One region of the Streptomyces sp. NPDC093065 genome, then DNA from elsewhere that is predicted to be linked to it. Evidence: predicted binding sites of a transcription regulator. Region 1 holds the regulator's gene; the other holds the start of a gene.

What was found. The regulator HrcA, encoded in region 1, represses chaperone genes, less so after heat shock. The targets are predictions, from matches to a motif close to TTNGCACTCNGNNNNNCNGAGTGCNAA.
Region 2: a site for HrcA is predicted at 3,513-3,539, ahead of groL (chaperonin GroEL). Genes of this name have one in related genera too.

Annotation. Positions count from the first base shown of each region.
Region 1 is NZ_JBIVPJ010000001.1:121,828-126,812, reverse strand. Features, by position in the region: gene hemW (radical SAM family heme chaperone HemW) at 1-100, shown strand, start outside; gene ACIQFU_RS00535 (DUF3097 domain-containing protein) at 227-1,036, opposite strand; gene ACIQFU_RS00530 (MBL fold metallo-hydrolase) at 1,071-1,811, opposite strand; gene hrcA (heat-inducible transcriptional repressor HrcA) at 1,970-2,986, shown strand; gene dnaJ (molecular chaperone DnaJ) at 2,987-4,123, shown strand; gene ACIQFU_RS00515 (nitronate monooxygenase) at 4,211-4,985, shown strand, end outside.
Region 2 is NZ_JBIVPJ010000017.1:36,540-41,524, forward strand. Features, by position in the region: gene ACIQFU_RS26390 (glucosyl-3-phosphoglycerate synthase) at 1-814, opposite strand, end outside; SAM riboswitch class I at 956-1,103, shown strand; gene thrC (threonine synthase) at 1,121-2,431, shown strand; gene ACIQFU_RS26400 (MoaD/ThiS family protein) at 2,428-2,703, shown strand; gene ACIQFU_RS26405 (cold-shock protein) at 3,136-3,339, shown strand; gene groL (chaperonin GroEL) at 3,666-4,985, shown strand, end outside.

The sequences.
Region 1 (4,985 bases):
CGGGCTGCTCCAGAAGGGGCCGTACGACGCAGGGAGTGCGGTTCTGACCCTGCGCGGGCGGCTGCTGGCGGACGCGGTGGTGCGGGACCTGGTGGACTGAGGGGTCATCCCCGCTTCCGCGGGGAGCAGGAACTGCTCGGCCGTGTGGACGAGCTGATCGACGGACCATCTCCGCAGGGGCGGAGAGCAGACCACCAGGCCCGGTCTGTCAACGACCGGACGATGTTCAAGACACGGTTACGTGATCAATGAGCCGTTCCACACTGCCCAACAACTCCGGCTCCAGGTCCTTGTACGACCCCACCCGCGCCAGGATCGCCTGCCACACCGCCCCCGTGTTCTCCGACGGCCACCCCAGCGCCCGGCACACCCCCGTCTTCCAGTCCTGGCCGCGCGGCACCCGGGGCCAGCCGTCGATGCCGACCGAGGACGGCTTCACGGCCTCCCAGATGTCGATGTACGGGTGGCCCACGACCAGCGCGTGCTCGCTCGTCACCGCCTCCGCGATCCGCCACTCCTTCGAACCCGGCACCAGGTGGTCCACCAGGACACCCAGCCGGGCGTCGGGACCGGGCGCGAAGTCGGTGACGATCGACGGGAGGTCGTCCACGCCGCCCAGGTACTCCACGACGACGCCCTCGATGCGCAGGTCGTCGCCCCAGACCTTCTCGACCAGTTCGGCGTCGTGCCGCCCCTCGACGTAGATGCGCCCGGCGCGCGCCACCCGCGCGCGGGCACCGGGGACGGCGACCGAACCGGACGCCGTACGGGAGGGGCGTGCCGGACCGGAGGAAGACGACGGGCGGACCAGCGTCACCACGCGCCCCTCCAGCAGGAAACCGCGCGGTTCCATCGGGAACACCCGGTGCTTGCCGAAGCGGTCCTCCAGCGTCACCGTGCCCGCCTCGCAGCCGATCACCGCGCCGCAGAACCCGGTGCCGGGCTCCTCGACCACCAGGCCCGGCTCGGCCGGCACCTCGGGAACGGGCTGCGGTTTCTTCCACGGAGGGGTCAGGTCGGCGGAGTACTGGCGCATTCTGCTGACGATACGAGGAACGCCCGCCCGATGATCAGCGCGACACGCCGAACCGGGCGGCCAGCGCGTCCCGTTGGGCCCGCACGAACCCGGCGTCCACCACCGCTCCGTGACCGGGAACGTACAGCGCGTCCGCGCCGCCCAGCTCCAGCAGCCGGTCCAGGGCGGCGGGCCAGCGCTCCGGTACGGCGTCGGGGCCGGCCTGGGGATCGCCGGACTCCTCGACCAGGTCGCCGCAGAAGACGACCGCCGGGGACCCCGGCACCAGGACCAGCACCGCCAGATCGTGCCCGGAGTGGCCCGAGCCCACGTCGGCCAGCAGCACCCGCCCGCCGTCGCCCAGGTCGAGTCCGCACGCGTCGCCGATCTCGTGCGGGACGGGGACGAGCGCGTCGGCCGCCGCCCGTGCCGCCCGCGCGTCCAGCCCCTCCGCCACCGCGTCCGCGCGCAGCGCCTCCCGCCCCTGTCCGCCCGGCGCGAACAGCGCGCCCGTACCCGCGGCGCCGTACACCTCCGCGTCCTCGAACGCCGCCGCGCCGAAGACGTGGTCGAAATGCGGGTGGGTCAGCGCGAGATGTGTCACACGGCGGCCGGCGAGCCGTCGCGCCGCCTCGCGCAACCGGGCGCCCTCCGCCAGGCTCGACCCCGCGTCCACCATCAGCACCGTGTCCGCGCCGAGCACCAGCCCCGCCGTGCAGTCCCAGCCCGGCAGCCGGCACCGCCCCACTCCGCCCGCCAGCCGCTCCCAGCCCAGCTCTTCCCAAGTCACCGTCACGGCGACGACGCTAACGGCATCGTCACGGCCTTGCCGGGTGCGTACCCCACGGCCGTACACTGGCCCGGGGAAGTCTGGCACTCGCGAGCCATGAGTGCCAGGACAGACAGGTTCAGACAGGCCGAATCGGGCGGACGACAGCTGGAGGTGCGCGCCGGATGCTCAGTGAACGCAGGCTTCAGGTGCTGCGCGCCATCGTCCAGGACTACGTCGGCACCGAGGAGCCGGTCGGTTCCAAGGCCCTCACCGAACGGCACAATCTCGGCGTCTCGCCGGCCACCGTGCGCAACGACATGGCGGCCCTGGAGGACGAGGGGTTCATCGCCCAGCCGCACACCAGCGCCGGGCGCATCCCGACCGACAAGGGCTACCGGCTCTTCGTCGACAAGCTGGCCGGCGTCAAGCCGATGACCGCGCCCGAGCGGCGCGCCATCCAGAACTTCCTGGAGGGCGCCGTCGACCTCGACGACGTCGTGGCCCGCACGGTGCGGCTGCTCGCGCAGCTCACCCGGCAGGTCGCCGTCGTGCAGTATCCGTCGCTGACCCGCTCGACCGTGCGGCACGTGGAGCTGCTCGCGCTCGCGCCCGCGCGCCTGATGCTCGTGCTGATCACGGACACCGGCCGGGTCGAGCAGCGGATGGTCGACTGCCCGGCGCCGTTCGGCGAGGCATCGCTGGCCGACCTGCGGGCGCGGCTCAACAGCCGGGTCGCGGGACGCCGTTTCACGGACGTGCCCGGCCTGGTCGAGGAACTGCCGGAGGCGTTCGAGGCCGAGGATCGCGGTACGGTCTCCACCGTGCTCTCCACTCTCCTGGAGACGCTGGTCGAGGAGAACGAGGAGCGGCTGATGATCGGCGGCACCGCCAATCTGACCCGCTTCGGGCACGACTTCCCCTTGGTGATCCGGCCGGTGCTGGAGGCGCTGGAGGAGCAGGTCGTGCTCCTCAAGCTGCTCGGCGAGGCGAAGGATCCGGGCGTGACCGTACGGATCGGTCACGAGAACGCCCACGAGGGACTCAACTCAACGTCCGTCGTGTCGGTCGGCTACGGTTCGGGCGGCGAGGCGGTTGCCAAGCTCGGCGTGGTCGGACCGACCCGCATGGATTACCCGGGAACGATGGGAGCGGTACGCGCAGTGGCACGGTACGTCGGACAGATCCTGGCGGAGTCGTAGGTGGCCACGGACTACTACGCCGTACTCGGCGTGCGCCGCGACGCCTCCCAGGACGAGATCAAGAAGGCGTTCCGGAGGCTCGCGCGCGAGCTGCACCCGGACGTCAACCCCGATCCGAAGACCCAGGAGCGGTTCAAGGAGATCAACGCCGCCTACGAGGTGCTGTCGGACCCGCAGAAGAAGCAGGTCTACGACCTCGGCGGCGACCCGCTCTCGCAGGCGGGCGGCGGCGGGGCCGGCGGCTTCGGCGCGGGTGGCTTCGGGAACTTCTCGGACATCATGGACGCGTTCTTCGGTACGGCGTCGCAGCGCGGACCGCGCTCGCGCACCCGCCGGGGCCAGGACGCGATGATCCGCATCGAGGTCGAGCTGGACGAGGCCGCGTTCGGTACGACCAAGGACATCCAGGTCGACACCGCGGTCGTCTGCAACACCTGCAACGGCGAGGGCGCGGCGCCCGGCACGTCGGCCCAGACGTGCGACATGTGCCGCGGCCGCGGTGAGGTCTCGCAGGTCACCCGGTCCTTCCTGGGCCAGGTCATGACCTCCCGCCCGTGCCCCCAGTGCCAGGGCTTCGGCACCGTGGTCCCCACCCCGTGCCCCGAGTGCGCGGGCGACGGCCGGGTCCGCTCCCGGCGCACCCTCACCGTGAAGATCCCGGCCGGTGTCGACAACGGCACCCGGATCCAGCTCGCGGGCGAGGGCGAGGTCGGCCCCGGCGGCGGTCCCGCCGGTGACCTGTACGTCGAGATCCACGAGCTGCCCCACTCGACCTTCCAGCGGCGCGGCGACGACCTGCACTGCACGGTCACCATCCCGATGACGGCGGCCGCCCTCGGCACGAAGGTGCCGCTGGAGACCCTGGACGGCATGGAGGAGGTCGACATCCGCCCGGGCACCCAGTCCGGCCAGTCGATCCCGAAGCACGGCCGGGGCGTCACCCACCTGCGCGGCGGCGGCCGCGGCGACCTCATCGTCCACGTCGAGGTCACCACCCCGGGCAAGCTCGACCCCGAACAGGAACGCCTCCTGCGCGAACTGGCCAAGCTCCGCGGCGAGGAACGCCCGACGGGGCAGTTCCAGCCGGGGCAGCAGGGGTTGTTCTCGCGGCTGAAGGACGCGTTCAACGGGCGCTGAGGTCCCTCCGGGGATGCGGATGCTCCTGGCGTATGCCAACGGAAGCCCGGATTCGGACTTGTGCGGAGGACGTGACAACATGCCGTCATGTCCTCCGCACTGACCGATCTCTTCCCCTACCCGATCGTGCAGGCGCCCATGGCGGGCGGCGTCTCCGTGCCACGGCTCGCGGCCGCCGTGTCCGAGGCTGGCGGGCTGGGCTTCCTGGCCGCCGGGTACAAGACGGCGGACGGCATGTACCAGGAGATCAAGCATCTGCGGGGACTGACGAGCCGCCCTTTCGGCGTCAACCTGTTCCTGCCGCAGCCCGAGACGGCCGACCCCGCCGCCGTCGACGTCTACGCCCACCAGCTGGCCGGCGAGGCCGCCTGGTACGAGACGGAGCTGGGCGACCCCGACTGCGGCCGGGACGACGGCTACGACACCAAGCTCGCCGTACTGCTCGACAACCCCGTACCGGTGGTGTCCTTCCACTTCGGTGTCCCCAGCCGTGAGGTCGTCGACTCCCTGCACCGCGTGGGCACCTTCGCCCTGGTCTCCGCGACCACCGCGGACGAGGCCCGGGCCGTCGAGCAGTCCGGCGCCGACGCGGTGATCGCGCAGGGCGCCGAGGCCGGCGGCCACCAGGGCACCCACCGGGACAACCCGGAGACCGGCGGCGCGGGCACTGGACTGCTGTCGCTGGTCGCCCAGGTCCGGGAGGCGGTGAGCCTGCCGATCGTCGCCGCCGGCGGCGTCATGCGCGGCGGCCAGATCACCGCCGTCCTGGCGGCCGGCGCGAGCGCGGCCCAGCTCGGCACCGCCTTCCTCGCCACCCCCGAGTCCGGCGCGCACGACCTGCACAAGCAGGCGCTGACCAACC
Region 2 (4,985 bases), on a different contig from region 1:
GGTGGCCGCGGGCCAGCCGCAGCTGGGCGGTGCGGTAGATCGCGGCGGCCATCCGGCCCAGCGCCCGCCCGTCCTGGTGGCGGTGGACGCGGACCCCGACGTCGACCTGCGCGAGCGCGTCCAGGCCCACCAGGTGCAGGGCGTCGACCAGCATGCCCAGTTCGACGCCGTAGCCGACCGGGAAGGGGAGCCGTTCCAGCAGGGAGCGGCGGGCGGCGTACTCGCCGCCCAGCGGCTGGACGAAACCGGCCAGCTGCGGCCAGTGCATGTTGAGCAGCGGGCGGGCCATCAGCTCGGTGACCCGGCCGCCCTGCCCGGGTGCGGCACCGAGCGGCCGGTCGTACATGGCCTTGACGAGGTGCACGTCCGGGTCGGTGAGCAGCGGGCCCACGATCCCGGAGACGAAGTCGGCGGAGAACTCGCGCAGGTCGGCGTCGACGAAGCAGACGATGTCCCCGCCGGTGACCAGCAGCGAGCGCCACAGCACCTCGCCCTTGCCCGGCACGGCGGGTATGCGGGGGAGGATCGCGTCGCGGTGCACGACGCGGGCGCCGGCCGCCGCGGCCACCTGTGACGTACGGTCGCTCGACCCGGAGTCCACGACCACCACCTCGTCGACGAGCGGGACCCGGAGCATCAGCTCCCGCCGGATCACCCTGACGATGTCGCCGACCGTGGCCTCCTCGTCCAGGGCGGGGAGCACCACGCTGACCGACTGCCCGGTGGCGTGCTTGGCGGACAGGAGCCGCTGGACGGTGCGGTCCCCGGCGGACCAGGAGCGTGCGTTCAGCCAGCGCTCGACTTCTTCCAGCACGTCCGGTGGCTCCTTTGTGATCCGTCTCGCGGTACGGACGACTATCTCAACCGTCCTGGCCTTCGGTTACAGTCTTGAACAACGCGTGGGACCACCGCATGCCGGGGTCGTCGCGCGCACAACGGAAAAACAACCACATACCGCTCATCCAGAGGGGCAGAGGGATACGGCCCGATGAAGCCCCGGCAACCCTCCAGCCGGCTCTTGTCACACAGACGTGGCGAGGCTCCCGGCTAGGGAAGGTGCCAAATCCGTCTCACGGCGAGATGCGTCGTGAGGAAGATGAGGAGAAAGGGCCTCGCCTCCATGGCTGTGCAGACTGCCGAAAGCACCACGAACGCCGCGACCACCCGGAACGCCTCGGGTTCCGCCGTCGACCTCGGCCCCGCCGCCGCCCTGAGCTGCCGCGAGTGCGGCCACAAGGTCCCGCTCGGACCGGTCTTCGCCTGCGAGGAGTGTTTCGGCCCCCTCGAGATCGCCTACGACTTCTCGGCCTACGACACCGAGGAACTGCGGGGGCGGATCGAAGCGGGCCCAGCGAACATCTGGCGCTACGCCCCCCTGCTGCCCGTCCCCGCCGACGTGGCCACCAAGCCGAACATCAACCCCGGCTGGACCAAGCTCGTCAAGGCCGACAACCTCGCCCGCGAACTGGGCGTCACCGGCGGGCTCTACGTCAAGGACGACTCCGGCAACCCCACGCACTCCTTCAAGGACCGCGTCGTCGCCCAGGCCATCGAGGCCGCCCGCGCCTTCGGCTTCACCACCCTGTCCTGCTCCTCCACCGGCAACCTCGCCGGTGCCGTCGGCGCCGCCGCCGCGCGGGCCGGCTTCCGTTCCTGCGTGTTCATCCCGCACGACCTGGAGCAGGGCAAGGTCGTCATGGCCGCCGTCTACGGCGGTGAGCTGGTCGGCATCGAGGGCAACTACGACGACGTGAACCGCTTCTGCTCCGAGCTGATCGGCGACCCGGCCGGCGAGGGCTGGGGCTTCGTCAACGTCAACCTGCGGCCGTACTACGCCGAGGGCTCCAAGACCCTCGCCTACGAGATCTGCGAGCAGCTCGGCTGGCGGCTGCCCGACCAGCTCGTCGTCCCGATCGCCTCCGGCTCCCAGCTGACGAAGATCGACAAGGGGCTCAAGGAGCTGATCGCGCTCGGCCTGGTCGAGGACAGGCCGTACAAGATCTTCGGCGCGCAGGCCGAGGGCTGCTCGCCGGTCTCCACGGCCTACAAGGCCGGCCACGACGTGGTCCGCCCGCAGAAGCCGGACACCATCGCCAAGTCGCTGGCCATCGGCAACCCGGCCGACGGCCCCTACGTCCTCGACATCGCCCGCCGCACCGGCGGCGCCGTGGAGGACGTGACCGACGAGCAGGTCGTGGACGCGATCAGGCTGCTCGCCCGCACGGAGGGCATCTTCGCCGAGACGGCGGGCGGCGTGACGGTCGGCGTCACGAAGAAGCTGATCGAGGACGGCCTGCTCGACCCGTCGCTCACCACCGTCGTCCTCAACACCGGCGACGGCCTCAAGACCCTCGACGCGGTGGCCGGCACCGGCCTCACCGCCACGATCCGTCCCAACCTGGACTCCTTCCGAGAGGCTGGCCTCGCATGAGCGTGACCGTTCGCATCCCGACCATCCTGCGCACCTACACCGGCGGCAAGGCCGAGGTCAGCGCCGACGGTGCCAACCTCGGCGAGGTCATCTCCGACCTGGAGAAGAACCACACCGGCATCGCCGCCCGCGTCCTGGACGACCAGGGCAAGCTGCGCCGCTTCGTCAACGTCTACGTCAACGACGACGACGTGCGCTTCGAGCAGGGCCTCGAGACCGCGACGCCGGACGGCGCGGGCGTCTCGATCATCCCGGCGGTCGCCGGCGGCTGACGCGGTCGTCGTAGATCCACCGCAGATACACCTTGTAGTGTGAATTGCCCTCTCCGTGAGAGAAACGGAGGGGGCAATTCCATGTGATTGAGCGCGGTAGAGTTGGGGAACGCGCTCCCGATCGGCACAACGGGAACCGTTAATTCCTGCCGTCCGTCCGACAAGAAGCAGCCAAAGTGCGGGCGTGTTCTGAGGCTTTTGTTCCCTTTGTGTGCCCCGCCTTGACCCGAATTCAGGCGAATTCTCGCTACATTCCGGACCGGTCGCGTCCAGATTTCTCGTCCGATTGACCTGTTGCAGACGGCAGTTGGACAGATACATTCAGCCGCGGTCGACGCGTTCCGGCGCACGCCCCCAGTCGTGGGGGGTGAGGTCTGACCCGGGTCCGCGAAGTGCGGATCTGTGCAAGGGCCAGTAATAGGGGAGTTAGGCATGGCTCAGGGCACCGTCAAGTGGTTCAACGCGGAGAAGGGGTACGGCTTCATCGCGGTCGACGGTGGTGCGGATGTTTTCGTCCACTACAGCGCGATTCAGATGGACGGCTACCGCACCCTCGAAGAAGGCCAGCGGGTCGAGTTCGAGATCTCGCAGGGTCAGAAGGGCCCGCAGGCCGACATGGTTCGCCTCAGCGCCTGAGACGCGCGGCCGCCACAGCACCCGGTCTTCATCCGAAGGGCCCGTACCCGCTGGGTACGGGCCCTTCGGCCTGCCCGGACGCCAGCCGTCCCCTTGTTCGCGGGTGGCTGACCGGCGGGCCGGATCAGCGAGAGGCGCTTGCACTCGACAGGGGCGAGTGCTAATCATTGGCGTTAGCACTCTGAAGGTGAGAGTGACAACGAAGGACCGGGTCGGTGAGGCCCGCGGGCCGGGTGGGGAAGGAACCACAAGGCCGGCGAGCCGTCCGTCGCGGGCGCGGGCGCGGTCCGAAGGAATCACCCCCAGTCCTGGAGGGACCACTTCACATGGCCAAGATCATCGCGTTCGACGAGGAGGCGCGGCGCGGCCTCGAGCGCGGCATGAACCAGCTCGCGGACGCCGTCAAGGTGACGCTCGGCCCCAAGGGCCGCAACGTCGTCCTCGAGAAGAAGTGGGGCGCCCCCACGATCACCAACGATGGTGTCTCCATCGCCAAGGAGATCGAGCTCGAGGACCCGTACGAGAAGATCGGCGCCGAGCTGGTCAAGGAAGTCGCCAAGAAGACGGACGACGTCGCCGGTGACGGTACGACCACCGCGACCGTTCTCGCCCAGGCCCTGGTCAAGGAAGGCCTGCGCAACGTCGCGGCCGGCGCCAACCCGATGGCCCTCAAGCGCGGTATCGAGAAGGCCGTCGAGGCCGTCTCCGCCGCCCTGCTGGAGCAGGCCAAGGATGTCGAGACCAAGGAGCAGATCGCTTCCACGGCCTCCATCTCCGCCGCCGACACCCAGATCGGCGAGCTCATCGCCGAGGCCATGGACAAGGTCGGCAAGGAAGGCGTCATCACCGTCGAGGAGTCCCAGACCTTCGGTCTGGAGCTGGAGCTCACCGAGGGTATGCGCTTCGACAAGGGCTACATCTCGGCGTACTTCGCCACCGACATGGAGCGTATGGAGGCGTCGCTCGACGACCCGTACATCCTGATCGCCAACTCCAAGATCGGCAACGTCAAGGACCTGCTGCCGCTCCTGGAGAAGGTCATGCAGTCGGGCAAGCCGCTGCTGATCATCGCCGAGGACGTCGAGGGCGAGGCCCTGTCGACCCTGGTCGTCAACAAGATCCGCGGCACCTTCAAGTCCGTCGCCGTCAAGGCCCCGGGCTTCGGCGACCGCCGCAAGGCCATGCTCGGCGACATCGCCATCCTCACGGGCGGCGAGGTCATCTCCGAGGAGGTCGGCCTCAAGCTCGAGAACGCCACGCTGGACCTGCTGGGCAGCGCGCGCAAGGTCGTCATCACCAAGGACGAGACCACGATCGTGGACGGCGCCGGCTCGGCCGACCAGGTCCAGGGCCGGGTCAACCAGATCCGCGCCGAGATCGAGAACAGCGACTCGGACTACGACCGCGAGAAGCTCCAGGAGCGTCTGGCGAAGCTGGCCGGCGGCGTGGCCGTCATCAAGGCCGGTGCCGCCACCGAGGTCGAGCTCAAGGAGCGCAAGCACCGCATCGAGGACGCCGTCCGCAACGCGAAGGCGGCCGTCGAGGAGGGCATCGTCGCCGGTGGTGGCGTGGCCCTGCTCCAGGCCTCCCAGGTCTTCGAGAAGCTGGAGCTGTCGGGTGACGAGGCGACCGGCGCCAACGCCGTG